Linked DNA regions of Thioclava sp. GXIMD2076. The protein of the gene in region 2 interacts with the protein of the main gene of each other region in a pairwise test. Links are inferred from orthologs where the notes say so. Each region holds a gene or a part of one and is shown on either strand. Other genes may lie near its edges.

Evidence for each region. The genes of interacting proteins can lie anywhere in the genome.
Region 1: the proteins of WDB91_RS10585 (region 2) and WDB91_RS05065 interact in binary tests that used the Escherichia coli proteins (3 or more experiments, as listed by UniProt). The link is inferred for Thioclava sp. GXIMD2076 from one-to-one orthologs.

Annotation. Positions count from the first base shown.
Region 1 is NZ_CP149932.1:1,030,962-1,036,468, forward strand. The notes cover bases 184-3,018. They hold WDB91_RS05065 (P-II family nitrogen regulator), read left to right. Parts: upstream 184-1,349; coding sequence 1,350-1,688; downstream 1,689-3,018. Other genes in these bases: WDB91_RS05060 (transglycosylase domain-containing protein), read right to left, coding at 184-1,083; WDB91_RS05070 (ammonium transporter), read left to right, coding at 1,716-3,018. Also shown: more of WDB91_RS05060, read right to left, coding at 1-183; more of WDB91_RS05070, read left to right, coding at 3,019-3,065; WDB91_RS05075 (MarR family transcriptional regulator), read right to left, coding at 3,165-3,602; WDB91_RS05080 (amino acid aminotransferase), read right to left, coding at 3,750-4,931; sseA (3-mercaptopyruvate sulfurtransferase), read right to left, coding at 4,931-5,507. UniProt on the Escherichia coli protein: Involved in the regulation of nitrogen metabolism. Regulates the activity of its targets by protein-protein interaction in response to the nitrogen status of the cell.
Region 2 is NZ_CP149932.1:2,138,081-2,145,667, forward strand. The notes cover bases 2,832-5,830. They hold WDB91_RS10585 (ATP-binding protein), read left to right. Parts: upstream 2,832-3,801; coding sequence 3,802-4,860; downstream 4,861-5,830. Other genes in these bases: dusB (tRNA dihydrouridine synthase DusB), read left to right, coding at 2,832-3,805; WDB91_RS10590 (sigma-54 dependent transcriptional regulator), read left to right, coding at 4,875-5,830. Also shown: WDB91_RS10560 (ammonium transporter), read right to left, coding at 1-246; WDB91_RS10565 (CinA family protein), read right to left, coding at 424-897; WDB91_RS10570 (phosphatidylglycerophosphatase A), read right to left, coding at 911-1,402; WDB91_RS10575 (bifunctional 2-C-methyl-D-erythritol 4-phosphate cytidylyltransferase/2-C-methyl-D-erythritol 2,4-cyclodiphosphate synthase), read right to left, coding at 1,439-2,602; more of dusB, read left to right, coding at 2,831-2,831; more of WDB91_RS10590, read left to right, coding at 5,831-6,254; WDB91_RS10595 (PAS domain-containing sensor histidine kinase), read left to right, coding at 6,512-7,587.

The sequences.
Region 1 (5,507 bases), 1.1 Mb from region 2 along the record:
GATGATCACATCCTCGGTCGTGTCATTCGACAGGAAGGGCGGGATGTCATCCATGACCCAATCGGCAAAGTAACCGCCCGCGCGTTTCTGTGCAGCTTCCGACAGGGTCGCGGGGTTGGCTTTGGCTTCCTTGTATTCCGCATCCGTCAGGAATTTCTGCTCGTGCATGAGCGACAGGACGGTGTCGGCCCGTGCCTGCGACCGCGCGAGATTATTGGTGGGGGCATAGCGGGTCGGGGCCTTCAATAGCCCTGCCAGCATCGCCGCCTGCTGCGGGTTCACATTGGCCGCCGAAATCCCGAAATACCGCTGGGCAGCGGCTTCGAAGCCGCGCGCGCCCGCACCGAGATAGGCGCGGTTGAGGTAGATCGTCAGGATATCGGATTTTGTATATTTGGCCTCGAGCGCCAGCGCATAGGGCACTTCCTTGATCTTGCGGGTCAGACCGCCCGACCGGCAGTCATCCTCGTATTCGCCTTCGTTCTTCCACGTCTTAGGATCATAGGGCACACCGAGGCACAGGAGCTTGGCAACCTGCTGGGTGATGGTCGAGCCACCATTGCCCGAGAAGGGGCCGCGCCCCTCGCTGAGGTTGATGCGGATGGCCGAAGCGATGCCGCGCGGGCTGACCCCGAAATGGTGATAGAAGCGGCGGTCCTCGGTGGCGACCACGGCCTCGCGCAGATAGGGCGAGACGTTTTGGGCGGTGATCTGCCCGCCAAAGGTCTCACCGCGCCATGCAAAGACGTCGTTATTTCGGTCGAGCATGGTAACCGAGCCGCGTGTGCGACCGTCCAGAAGCTGGGTCAGCGGGGGGAGGGTGCTGTAATAATAATAGACCGAAATCCCGAGAATGATGGCAATCACCGCCAGCACGCGCCATGTCGCCTTGAAGATCAGGCGACCGAAGAAGCCAAGGATGCCAAGAATGAACCCCAGGATCGGTCCATGCTTGCGCGGGGGCCGTTTGCGCGCCACTTTGGCGGGCTTTTTCGGAGGGGTTTTCTTCGGTCCAGGTTTGCCGCCGCCTGTGTAGCGTCGCTCCGCTACCAGCGGTTTGCGCGGGCCGCCATTATTTGCCATCTGCTCGTATCCGTTCTTGATCGTTCTGGCCAATTTACACGGATTGTTGGTCTTTGTGGAGGTTAGGGTTCTCACGATTCGGTATATTGCGTGATTAAAAAATATACTTACTGTCCAAAAAGTGTGCTTTGCCGGTTCGCTGGGCCACGGGAATGTGAGGCTGACGGCAAGGTTGCCTTGTAACATGCCTAAGTATTGGGCTTTGTGGCGGCATGCCGCCTATCGGTTCCGATAAGCGGAGCTGAGGAGACAGGAAGGAATCGAACGTGAAACTGATTATTGCAGCAATCAAGCCTTTCAAGCTCGAAGAGGTGCGTGAAGCGCTGACCTCCATCGGCGTGCGTGGCATGATGGTGACCGAAATCAAGGGTTTCGGCGCACAGTCCGGCCATACGGAAATCTATCGCGGTGCTGAATATGCGGTGAATTTCGTGCCGAAAGTGAAACTGGAAATCGTCGTGACGGATGGTCTTGCAGACGAGGTCGTTGATACGATTCTCAAGGCTGCAAAAACCGACAAGATCGGTGACGGCAAGATCTTCGTGCTCGACGTCGAACAATCGGTTCGCGTTCGTACCGGCGAAACCAACGAAGACGCTCTCTAAAGCGTCCGTGGGACAGGGGAATTACTGATGAAAAACTTCGGAAGACTTACCGGCCTTGCGGCCGCGGCCGCGCTGGTGGCTATGCCCGCGCTGGCTCAGGATGCACCGGCGGCTCCCTCCGCAGTGCCGACCGACAGCGTCTGGATCCTGAACACGCTGCTGTTCCTCGTGGGCGGCTTCCTCGTGTTCTTCATGGCGGCAGGTTTCGCCATGCTCGAAGCGGGCCTTGTTCGCTCGAAAAACGTGGCGATGCAGTGCCTCAAGAACATCGCGCTCTTTTCGATCGCCTGCATCATGTACTACCTGATCGGCTACAACCTGATGTATCCGCTGGGCAATTGGTCGATCGGCTCCGATGAGACCGGCGGCTATCTGGGCGCGTTCGCGACCGCAGTTCTCGAAGCCGTTGGCGTTGGTGCGGATGCGGTTGACGACTATTCCTATGCCTCGACCGGCTCGGACTTCTTCTTCCAGGTCATGTTCTGTGGCGCAACCGCCTCGATCGTGTCGGGGGCTCTGGCCGAGCGTATCAAGCTGTGGCCCTTCCTGATCTTCACCGCGATCCTGACCGGCGTGATCTATCCGATCCAGGCATCGTGGAAATGGGGCGGCGGCTTCCTCGACAGCCAGTTCGGCTTCCTCGATTTCGCAGGTTCGACCGTCGTGCACTCCGTCGGTGGCTGGGCAGCTCTTGCTGGCTGTCTGATCCTCGGCCCGCGTATCGGTAAATACAAAGACGGCCGCGTGACCCCCTTCCCGGGCTCCAACCTGACCCTTGCCACGCTCGGTACCTTCATCCTATGGCTCGGCTGGTTCGGCTTCAACGGTGGCTCGCAGCTGGCGCTCGGTTCGATCGGTAACGCAGCCGACGTGTCGCGTATCTTCGTAAACACCAACATGGCCGCCTGTGCCGGTGCTTTCGCGGCAATGGTTCTGACCCAGATCCTCTACAAGAAGCCCGACCTTACCATGGTGCTTAACGGTGCGCTGGCCGGCCTCGTGTCGATCACCGCAGAGCCGCTGACCCCGGGTCTCGGCTGGGCCTGCATCATCGGTGCCATCGGCGGTATCATCGTGGTCTTCGCGGTTCCGTTCCTCGACAAGCTGAAGATCGATGACGTTGTCGGCGCGATCCCGGTCCACCTGTTCTGCGGTATCTGGGGCACCCTGGCTGTCTGCATCACCAACCCCGATGCGACGTTCATGGGCCAGCTGATCTCGATCATCATCGTCGGCGTCTTCGTCTTCGTGGTCTCGGCGATCCTGTGGCTGATCCTCAAAGCTGTAATGGGTATCCGCGTCTCCGCCGAAGACGAGACCATGGGTCTCGACAAGGCCGAGCTGGGCATGGAAGCCTATCCGGAATTCCGCTCCTGATTTCAGGTGCAGTGTGAACAAGAAAGGCCCGGATCATCGATCCGGGCCTTTTGCATTGGACAAAGGATGGCAGAACCCGAGGTCCCTCCCGCCACCGCCTCAGCGGTTCTGGTTGTTGAGCGTATTGAGATTCTTGATCAGCGTCTCGAGGATGTCGGTCAGCTGTTCATAGGTGCCCTCCGGCATGCCGGTCATCGATTCGGCATAGACCTTATCGGCGGCGCTGCGGGCATCGGCAAAGGTGCTCTGGGCTTTTTCGGTGGGTGCCACGAGGCGCACGCGCCGGTCATTGGGCGAGGGCGCACGTTCGACCCAGTTGCCCTGTTCCATCCGGTCGACAAGGCGCGAGACCGAGATCGGCTCGATTTCCATCAGTTCGGCGAGCCGCGCCTGTGGCAACGGGCCTTCCCGCATCAGGATCGACATCAGACGCCATTGCGAGGAAGTCAGCCCGATTTCGGCAGTATGGGTTTCGAAGCGGCTACGCACGGCGCGCGACGCATCATGAAGAAGATAGGCTAGGCGGGCTTTGGGCATAGTGGACCTCTGTTGTACAACGCCAATCTAGGGCGAAATTGTTATGATTTTATAAGTCCGCTCAAATTAACTTCAACATATTCTGGTTACAATATGCGAAAAGGCAGCCCGGAGGCTGCCTTTCATGTTTGCGGAGCCTATACGCGGTTAAACGCCGGCGGCAACAATCGCCTTGGCCAGAAGCGGCACGGAGGTCTTGTTCAGGCCCGCGATATTCAGGCGGCTATCGCCGACCATGTAGATCGCATTGTCCTCACGCATCTTCAGAACCTGCTCTTCGGTCGCGCCCAGGCGCGAGAACATCCCGCGGTGATGGGCCAGGAAGTCGAACCGGTCCGAATTGGTCAGCTGGCGCAGTTCCGAGGCGAGTTGCTCGCGCAGGCCCAGCATGCCGTTGCGCACGGCTTCCAGCTCGTCTTCCCATTCTTGACGCAGGGTCGGGTCGGTGAGGACCTTGGCCACCAGCGCCTGCCCGTGGAAGGGCGGGAAGGAATAGGCCAGACGGTTGAGTTTGCTGAGGTTGTCCTGCGTGACGGCGGTATTGGCCGCATCGCCCAGCACCATCAGGCAGCCGGTGCGCTCGCGGTAGATGCCGAAATTCTTCGAGCAGGAGGCCGCAATCATCAGTTCGGGCATTTTTTCGGCCATCAGGCGAGTGCCGGCGGCATCAGCCTCGAGACCGTCACCGAAGCCCTGATAGGCCAGATCGATCATCGGGGTCGCGCCGGTTTCGAGCAGGGTCTCTGCAACCACGGCCCATTGCTCCAGCGTCAGGTTGGCGCCGGTCGGGTTATGGCAGCAGCCATGCAGCAGGACGACATCGCCCTTCTTGGCCTGCTTGAGGTCCTCGATCATCGCATCGAAAGCCACCGCGCGGGCGTCATTGTCGAAATAGCGATAGGGTTTGACCTCGACACCCATGAAATTCAGGATGGTGATATGGTTCGGCCAGGTGGGGTCCGACACCCAGACCTTCATGTCGGGATTGGCCACGCGTGCCAGTTCGAACGCCTGACGGCAGGCACCGGTGCCGCCCACGGTCGACAGGAAGGCCAGACGGTCGGCGGGATAGCCCTCGCCCAGAACCATCGAGGCCATCGCCGCGTGGAAGTCGGGCTGGCCCGCAAGGCCTGCATAGCTTTTGGTGGTCTCGGTCTCGTGCAGGATCTTTTCTGCCTTCGAGATCGCGGTCATGATCGGGGTCTTGCCTTCAGCAGTCTTATAGACGCCGACGCCGAGGTCGATCTTGTCCTCGCGCGGATCCGCGCGATAGAGGCCGGACAGGGCAAGGATCTTGTCTGCCGGTTGCGGTTTGAGATTGCTGAACATCATGCTTCTCCGGTTGCGACCCTGAGGTCGTTATACATGCCCCATTCGGACCAGCTGCCGTCATAGAGCGACCAGTCGGTTTTGCCCATCGATTCGAGCGCCAGCGCCAACACCGACGCGGTGACACCCGATCCACAGGACGTAATGGCGGGTTTCGCCAGATCGACGCCTGCCGCCTCGAAAACGGCGCGCAGTTCGTCGGGGGATTTCATCGTGCCATTGCCGGTGAGCACCTCGCCAAAGGGCACATTGCGCGCATTGGGGATATGGCCCGCCCTCAGGCCGGGGCGCGGCTCGGGCTGGATGCCGGCAAAGCGCGCGGGTGCGCGGGCGTCGATGATCACGGCATCACCCAGTTTCGAGCTATGCGCCACCTGCGTCACATCCTTCACCAGCTGCGCCTGACGCTGCACGGTCATATGGCGCTCGCGCAAGACGGGGGGCAGATCTTCGGTCGGGCGTCCCTCGGCCAGCCATTTCGGCAGGCCGCCATCGAGCACGGCCACATCCGTTTTGCCAAAGAGGCGGAACAGCCACCACACGCGCGGTGCCGAGAAGATGCCGCTCTGGTCATAG
Region 2 (7,587 bases):
GATGCCGATCAGGGCGAATTTGCCCAAACCGCCCCAGAAACCGTCGCCGCTGCCGAAGGCCATCGAATAGCCGAAGAGCAGCCAAAGGAGGCTCATCAGACAGGCAACGGCAAAACATTGCATGAATACCGAGAGCACGTTCCGCGCCCTGACAAGACCGCCATAGAACAGGGCAAGCCCTGGTAATGTCATGAACAGGACCAAGGCTGTCGCAACCATGACCCATGCCGTATCTGCTCCGCTCATCCGATTTCCTCCGTGAAAGATCGCGCCGAGGCGGCATATATCCTATGGAAGACCGGTAAAGGGGCAAATCGCCAATAATGGCGGTTAATATGTAGTCGTTATGAAGAAAGATTACATATTGTGCATAAATTTCGGCTCCATGATCAATTTTGCGCCGAAATAAAAATATAAATATGCTTATTTAACAGACGTCAGGATTAAAGAAAGGGCGTGTTCACGGGTGTGGTGGCGGACAAGTCCGCGTCCGATTGCACCGTAATCGCAGGTCCATGTCTGTGGCGGGGCCCCTGTGCGGGCCAGTCCGAAACAGACGCGGCCTTCGGGTTTGTGCTCGGAGCCTCCGGGACCCGCGATGCCCGTGACCGAAACGGCAATCGCTGCCCGGCTATGGGCGAGGGCGCCTGCGGCCATAGCAGACGCGACCTCTTCCGAGACAGCACCATACTGGGCGATGGTTTCTGCGGGCACGCCCAGCATCTCGGTCTTGGCCGCGTTGGAATAGGTGACAAAGCCACGCTCGAACACGGCAGAGGATCCTGCGATATCGGTCAGTGCCGCCGCGATCATGCCGCCTGTGCAACTTTCAGCCGTGGCAATCATGAGGCCTCTGGCTTTGGCGGCGGCTATTACGAGGGGGGCAAGATCGGACATGGCGGCCTCCGGCTCAGGACATCAGGATCAGGGGGATATGGTAGAGGGCTGCGAGGATGATCGTGCAGATGCCGGCAAAGACGCCGGCGATCAGATCGTCCAGCATCACGCCCTGCGGTGTATGCAGACGATCCGCCCAACCCACGAGTGAGGGCTTCCAGATATCGAAGAGCCGGAACAGCAGGAAGGCCGCGATAGGCCCCGGCCAGACCATGGACATATCGCGCATGTAGAAGCCCACGGCAGGGAACAGCATGGCCAGCCAGAGCCCTGCGACCTCGTCGATCACGATCTCGGACGGATCATCGGAGGGGCGGTCCTTCAGCTCGGCAGGGACCGTGATGAACCCCACCACCGTTGCCAGAACAAAGGCAATAACCAGCGGCCAGAAGCCCAGCCAATGCTCTATCGCCCAGCCGACGATCAACGCGGCAAGCGACCCCCAAGTGCCCGAGGCCGGTTTCAGCTTGCCCGACCAGAAGAAGGTATTGATGAAATTCAGCATGGATGTCTCCTTGGGGGCGCAGATAGGACGGCGAGCTTACTCGGCAATCAGGGTGACGGTGGCGATGGAGGCGATGCCCTCCTCGCGGCCGGTAAAGCCGAGACGTTCGGAGGTGGTGGCCTTGACCGATACACGGTCCGGCTCGATCTCCATGATGCGCGCCAGCTCGGCCATCATCTCGGGCGCATGGGCCCCGACCTTGGGGCGCTCGCAGATCAGGGTGACATCGGCATTACCGATCCGGTAGCCCATCTTGCGCGCGAGTTTTGCGGCATGGTCGAGGAAGATCCAGCTGGCCGCGCCCTTCCATTGCGGATCACTGGGCGGGAAATGCCGTCCGATATCGCCCTGCGCCAAAGCGCCATAGATCGCATCGGTCAGCGCATGCATGCCCACATCGGCATCCGAATGGCCTAAAAGCGCTTTGGAATGCGGAATCTTCACGCCGCACAGCACCACATGGTCGCCCTCGGTGAAAGCATGCACATCATAGCCATTGCCCAGTCTTACATCCATTGCGGCATCCTTTCTTGCTCGCAGGATCGCCTCGGCGCGGGCGAAATCTGCGGGATAGGTGATCTTGAGATTATCTTCATGCCCAAGCGTGATCGCGACGTCCATCCCCGCCATGCGCGCAATCTCCACATCATCGGCGGCAGGGCCCTCATGGGCGCGGTGCGCGGCGAGGATGGCGTCGAAGCGGAACCCCTGCGGGGTCTGCGCACGGTAGAGGCCCGTGCGGTCGCGTGTGCCGCTGACCAGATCCTGCGCGCCGGTCCAGAGCGCATCCGAGACGGGCAGGGCCGGTGCTGCTGCAGGATGGTCGTCGAGTGCGTGCAGAACGCCTGTCAGCACCTCGGCGGGCAGCAAGGGGCGCGCTCCGTCATGGATCAACACTTTGCTTATATTCTGGTCGGCAAGGGCCTCCAAAGCGTTTCGGACAGACGCATCACGGGTGTTGCCGCCCGCAACCAGCGTAACTGCTCCGCCGGTTAGTGCCAGCCCCCGCGCCATATCATCGGGATGCAGCACCACGACGACGCGTGCACATTCGGCATTGGCGGAGGCTAACGCCTTATAGCAGCTTGCAATCGTATGACGCAGCACGGGTTGGCCGGCAAGCATCTGCCACTGTTTGGGCTCCTCGCCACCGGCGCGTGTGCCACGCCCAGCTGCGACGATTATCATCGCGATCGACATCGAAACCTCTTGCACGTCGAAATCTTTGCCAAAGCCTTAGGCGATGCGGAAGTTCTGTGCAATCAGAACAGGCTTTTATTGAAATGCGGTCGATTTCCGCGTATATTTGCATAATAATTAGGCAGGTGCATATTTTTCCTGCCTTTTTAACGGGAGATTCGCCTCAGAGGATTTGTGATTCAGCCGATGAGGCGGTAGCAGAAAACCAGAGTTATTTCGGGATGGTCCGTGTCTATTCAGCTTCAAGATGTCTCTATCGATCCGCCGGTGCTACTGGCACCTATGGCCGGAATAACGGATAAGCCGTTCCGCAGCCTTGTTGGGGGCTTTGGGGCGGGGCTCGTTGTGTCCGAGATGGTGGCCTCGGGCGAGATGCTGACGGCCAAGCCCTCGGTACGGGCCAAGGCGCGCACGGATATGTCGCTCGATATGCCCTCCTCGGTCCAGCTGGCGGGGCGCGAGGCGCAGCCTATGGGCGAGGCGGCCAAGCTGGTCGCCGGAATGGGCGCGCGGGTGATCGATATCAATATGGGCTGTCCGGCGAAGAAGGTGACGGGCGGGGCGTCGGGCTCGGCGCTGATGCGCAACCCCGATCATGCGCTGACGCTGATCGAGGCGGTGGTTGCCGCCGTCGATGTGCCGGTCACGCTGAAGATGCGCCTTGGCTGGTGCGATGACAGCCGCAATGCGGCCGAGATCGCGCGCCGTGCCGAGGCTGCAGGCGTCCAGATGATCGTCGTGCATGGCCGCACACGCATGCAGTTCTACAAGGGCAGTGCCGATTGGGCCGCGATCCGCGAGGTCGTGGAGGCCGTCGATATTCCGGTGATTGCCAATGGCGATATCACCAGTGCGGCCAGCGCCCGCGCCGCGCTTGAACAGAGCGGGGCTGCGGGGGTGATGATCGGACGTGGTATTCAGGGGCGGCCATGGCTTTTAGCGCAGATTGCCCATGAGATCCACGGCACGCCTGCGCCTGCGATCCCGGAGGGGATGGATCTGGCCCAGATGATCCTTGGCCATTACGAAGAGATTTTAAGGTTTTACGGCGCGGAGCTGGGCCTGCGGCTCGCCCGCAAGCATCTGGGCTGGTATGCCGAGGCTGCCGGTGCGCCGCTGCGTGACGAAATGGTGCGGGCCCAGACGCCGGAGGCCACGCGCGCTCTGATTCTGGCCGCTTTTGGTGAGAGGATGGCTGCGTGACACTGCCTGCCCCCGGCGTAATCTGGAATTCCCTGCCTATTCCGGCACTTCTGATCGACCGAGACGATTGTGTGAGCGAGGTGAACCCTTCGGCCGAGCAGTTTCTCAACCTCTCGGCGCGCGCGATGCAGGGCAAATCGGTCTCCGAGCGGCTGGCGATCAATGCGCCTCTCGAGGAGATCTTCGCCCGCACCCGCGCTGGTCAGACCACCGTTTTCGTCAATGATGTCGAGGTGACGACAGGAGAGAAAGCGCCGGTGCAATGCAATCTGCAGACCTCGACGCTGGGCTCCGATCCCGACCAGATCCTGTTCCTGATTACTCCGCGCGAGCTGTCTGACCGTCTTGGCCGTGCCAATATGGCCAAATCTGCCGCGCGCTCGGCGATCGGTATGGCCGAGATGCTGGCCCACGAGATCAAGAATCCGCTGGCCGGTATCGCGGGGGCGGCCCAGCTGCTGTCGATGGGACTGACCGGCGAGGATCTGGAACTGACCGACCTCATCGTCGACGAGACGCGGCGTGTGGTAAAGCTTCTGGAGCAGGTCGAGCAGTTCGGCAATGTCCGGCCGCCCGAGAAAAAGCCGGTGAACATCCATGATGTGCTGGACCGCGCACGCAAATCGGCGGAGGTCGGGTTCGGCGGGCATATGGAGATCCGCGACGATTACGATCCGTCGCTGCCGTTGACGCTGGGCGATGCCGACCAGTTGGTGCAGGTGTTCCTGAACCTTCTGAAAAATGCCAGCCAGGCCGCGAAAACCGAAGGCACAATCACGATCCGGACCTTTTACGAGCACAAGCTGCGCATCCGGACGGCAGATGGCCGCGGGAAGGCTTTGCCCCTGCAGGTCGAGATCATCGATGACGGTCCGGGCATTCCGGCCGATATCGCTGCTAATGTTTTCGAGCCTTTCGTTTCAGGGCGCGAGAACGGCACGGGGCTTGGCCTCGCGCTCGTGTCCAAAATTATTTCCGACCATGACGGCTGGATCAATCTCGATTCCGTCCCCGGTCGGACCGTTTTCCGTATTTCTCTGCCAGTCGCCCGATAAAAGGAGTAGCCCCGATGGATGGTACAGTCCTTGTAGCTGATGACGATCGCACGATCCGTACTGTTTTGACCCAAGCCCTGACGCGGGCGGGGTGCCGTGTTCACGCAACCGCGTCGCTGACCACGCTGATGCGCTGGGTCGAAGAGGGCAAAGGCGATCTGGTGATCTCCGATGTGATGATGCCCGATGGCAATGGTCTCCAACAGCTCCCCAAGATCGCGGAGCACCGTCCGGGCATGCCAGTGATCGTGATCTCGGCGCAGAACACCATCATGACGGCGGTGCAGGCGGCCGAAGCGGATGCTTATGACTACCTGCCCAAGCCTTTCGATCTGCCCGATCTGATGAAGCGGGCCCAAAAGGCTTTGGAGCAGAAGCGCAAACAGCAGGTCTCGCCGCCCAAACCGGTCGAAATCGAGGTCCGCGAACCGCAATCCGATCTGCCGCTGGTGGGTCGCACGCAGGCGATGCAGGCGCTTTACCGGCTTGTTGCACGGGTGATGAATGCCGATCTGCCGGTGCTGATACTTGGGGAATCCGGAACCGGAAAATCGCTGATCGCGCGGGCTATTCATGATTTCTCCGATCGCCGCACCCTGCCATTCGTGGTCGCTCAGGCCTCCGATCTGCAAGGGGCCGAAGGGGCGTCCTCGCTGATCAGCCGCGCCAAAGGCGGTAGCCTCGTCTTTGACGAGGTGGGCGATTATGACGATGAGACCCAAGCGAAGATCGTGCGTCTTCTCGATAGCCTTCCCGATCCGGCGCCGCGTATCATGGCCACGACGCAGGTCGATCTGGCCGCGCTGATGGAAGCCGACAAGTTCCGGCAGGATCTGTATTACCGCTTGGGCGGTGTGACGCTGGCGGTGCCGCCGCTGCGAGAGCGTGTCGAGGATATTCCGCTTCTGGCCGAGCATTTTCTGGGGCGTTCCGAGACGGAAGGCCTCGGCCATCGCCTCTTCTCGACCGAGGCCATGGCGCTCGTGCGGGCCTATGCATGGCCGGGTAACGTGCGCCAGCTCGAGAATACGATCCGCCGTCTCGTGGTGACCTCGTCCGAGGACGAGATTTCGCGCAACGAGGTCGAAGCCGTTCTGGGCAACCAACCCGCAGTCGAACCGCTGCGCCCGGGTGGAGAGGGCGAGAAGCTGTCGGCCTCCATAGCGCGCCATCTGCGCCGTTATTTTGATCTGCATGGTGGCAACCTTCCGGCGCCCGGTCTCTATGACCGGATCCTGAAGGAGATGGAAGCGCCGCTGATCGAGATTGCGCTCGATGCGACAGGGGGCAATCAGGCCCGCTGCGCCGATCTGCTGGGGATCAACCGCAATACCCTGCGCAAGAAAATCACCGATCTCGACATCCAAGTTACGCGCCGCCGTAAGCTGACCTGAAAGTGACACCGCCCGAACCTGTTTCGGGCGGCTTTTTGCCCAAGAATTGATTTAATTAGTATGTCCGAGGCTTTATGAGCGTGACACTCCTGCCGCGCTGATGTATTATGGCAACATAAAGCAAGAGGCAGGCCCATTGTAGGCCGCCCGGTTTTTCCGAAGTCTCGGGGGCGGCAGTGAAGACGGTCAATCGACATCGCGGGGCATTGTGGGACCGGTTTGTCCGGTTGCGCAGGCAGAGGCGTGTGCAAAATGCCATGACGCTTGGGCTGGTTATCCTCGGCCCCATTCTGGCGATTGCGACCTTCGTGGTGCTGGGACCTCTGGCGCAAGGGGGCGATAGCGGCTCGTTGCGGCTGATCCTTCTTGCTGATTTCATCTATTTCATGGGCTTGGCGGGCCTTATTCTTACGCGACTTGCACAGATGGTGGCCGCAAGGCGCAAGCGGTCGGTTGGATCACGCCTGACCTTGCGCCTGACCGGTATCTTCGCCTTTGTCGCATTGGTGCCTACGGTTCTTGTGGCGCTGTTTGCCGGTTTGACAGTGAATATCGGGATGGAGGGATGGTTCTCCGACCGCGTTCGGGAGGTTGTCGGCACTTCGCTTCAGGCCGCCGAAGCCTATCAGAACGAACATCGACGGGATCTCACCGACGATGCTGACGCACTGGCGGGGTTCCTCAATATCCGGCGGCAAGCGGCGACCTTCATGTCGGATGGCGAGCTGCGCGAGCTGCTGGTGGCGGGTCAAAGCGGTATCCAGAGAGGTCTGAAAGAGGCCTATGTGATCGACGGGACAGGCGAGATTATCGCGCGCGGTGACCGTAGTTATCTCTTTGATTTCGAAAAGCCCGCACCGGAGAAGATCGTGCAGGCGCAATCCGGTCAGACGGTCCTGATCGAGGACTGGGACAATAATGAATTTCGCGCGCTCAAACAGTTGGACGCCTTTGCTGACAGATATCTTTATGTCTCTCGTAAGGTGGACGGATCGATCCTGTCGCTTCTGGATGACACACGCACCACAGTGACACTCTATCAGCAGCTGGAGGCGACGCGCGGCAGAGTGCTGTTCGAATTCGGGCTTGTCTATATGGGATTTGCGCTCATCCTCATTCTGGCCGCGATCTGGTTGGGTCTCTGGTTTGCCGAGCGGCTTTCGCTGCCCATCGGTCGGATGGCGGTCGCGGCCGAGAAGGTCGGCGCCGGGGATCTTGATGCGCGGGTAATCGAGGCCGAGGGCGATGACGAGATCGCGCTTTTGGGGCGTAGTTTCAACAAGATGACGGGCCAGCTTAAAGACCAGCGGGTGGCGCTGATGGCCAGTCACTC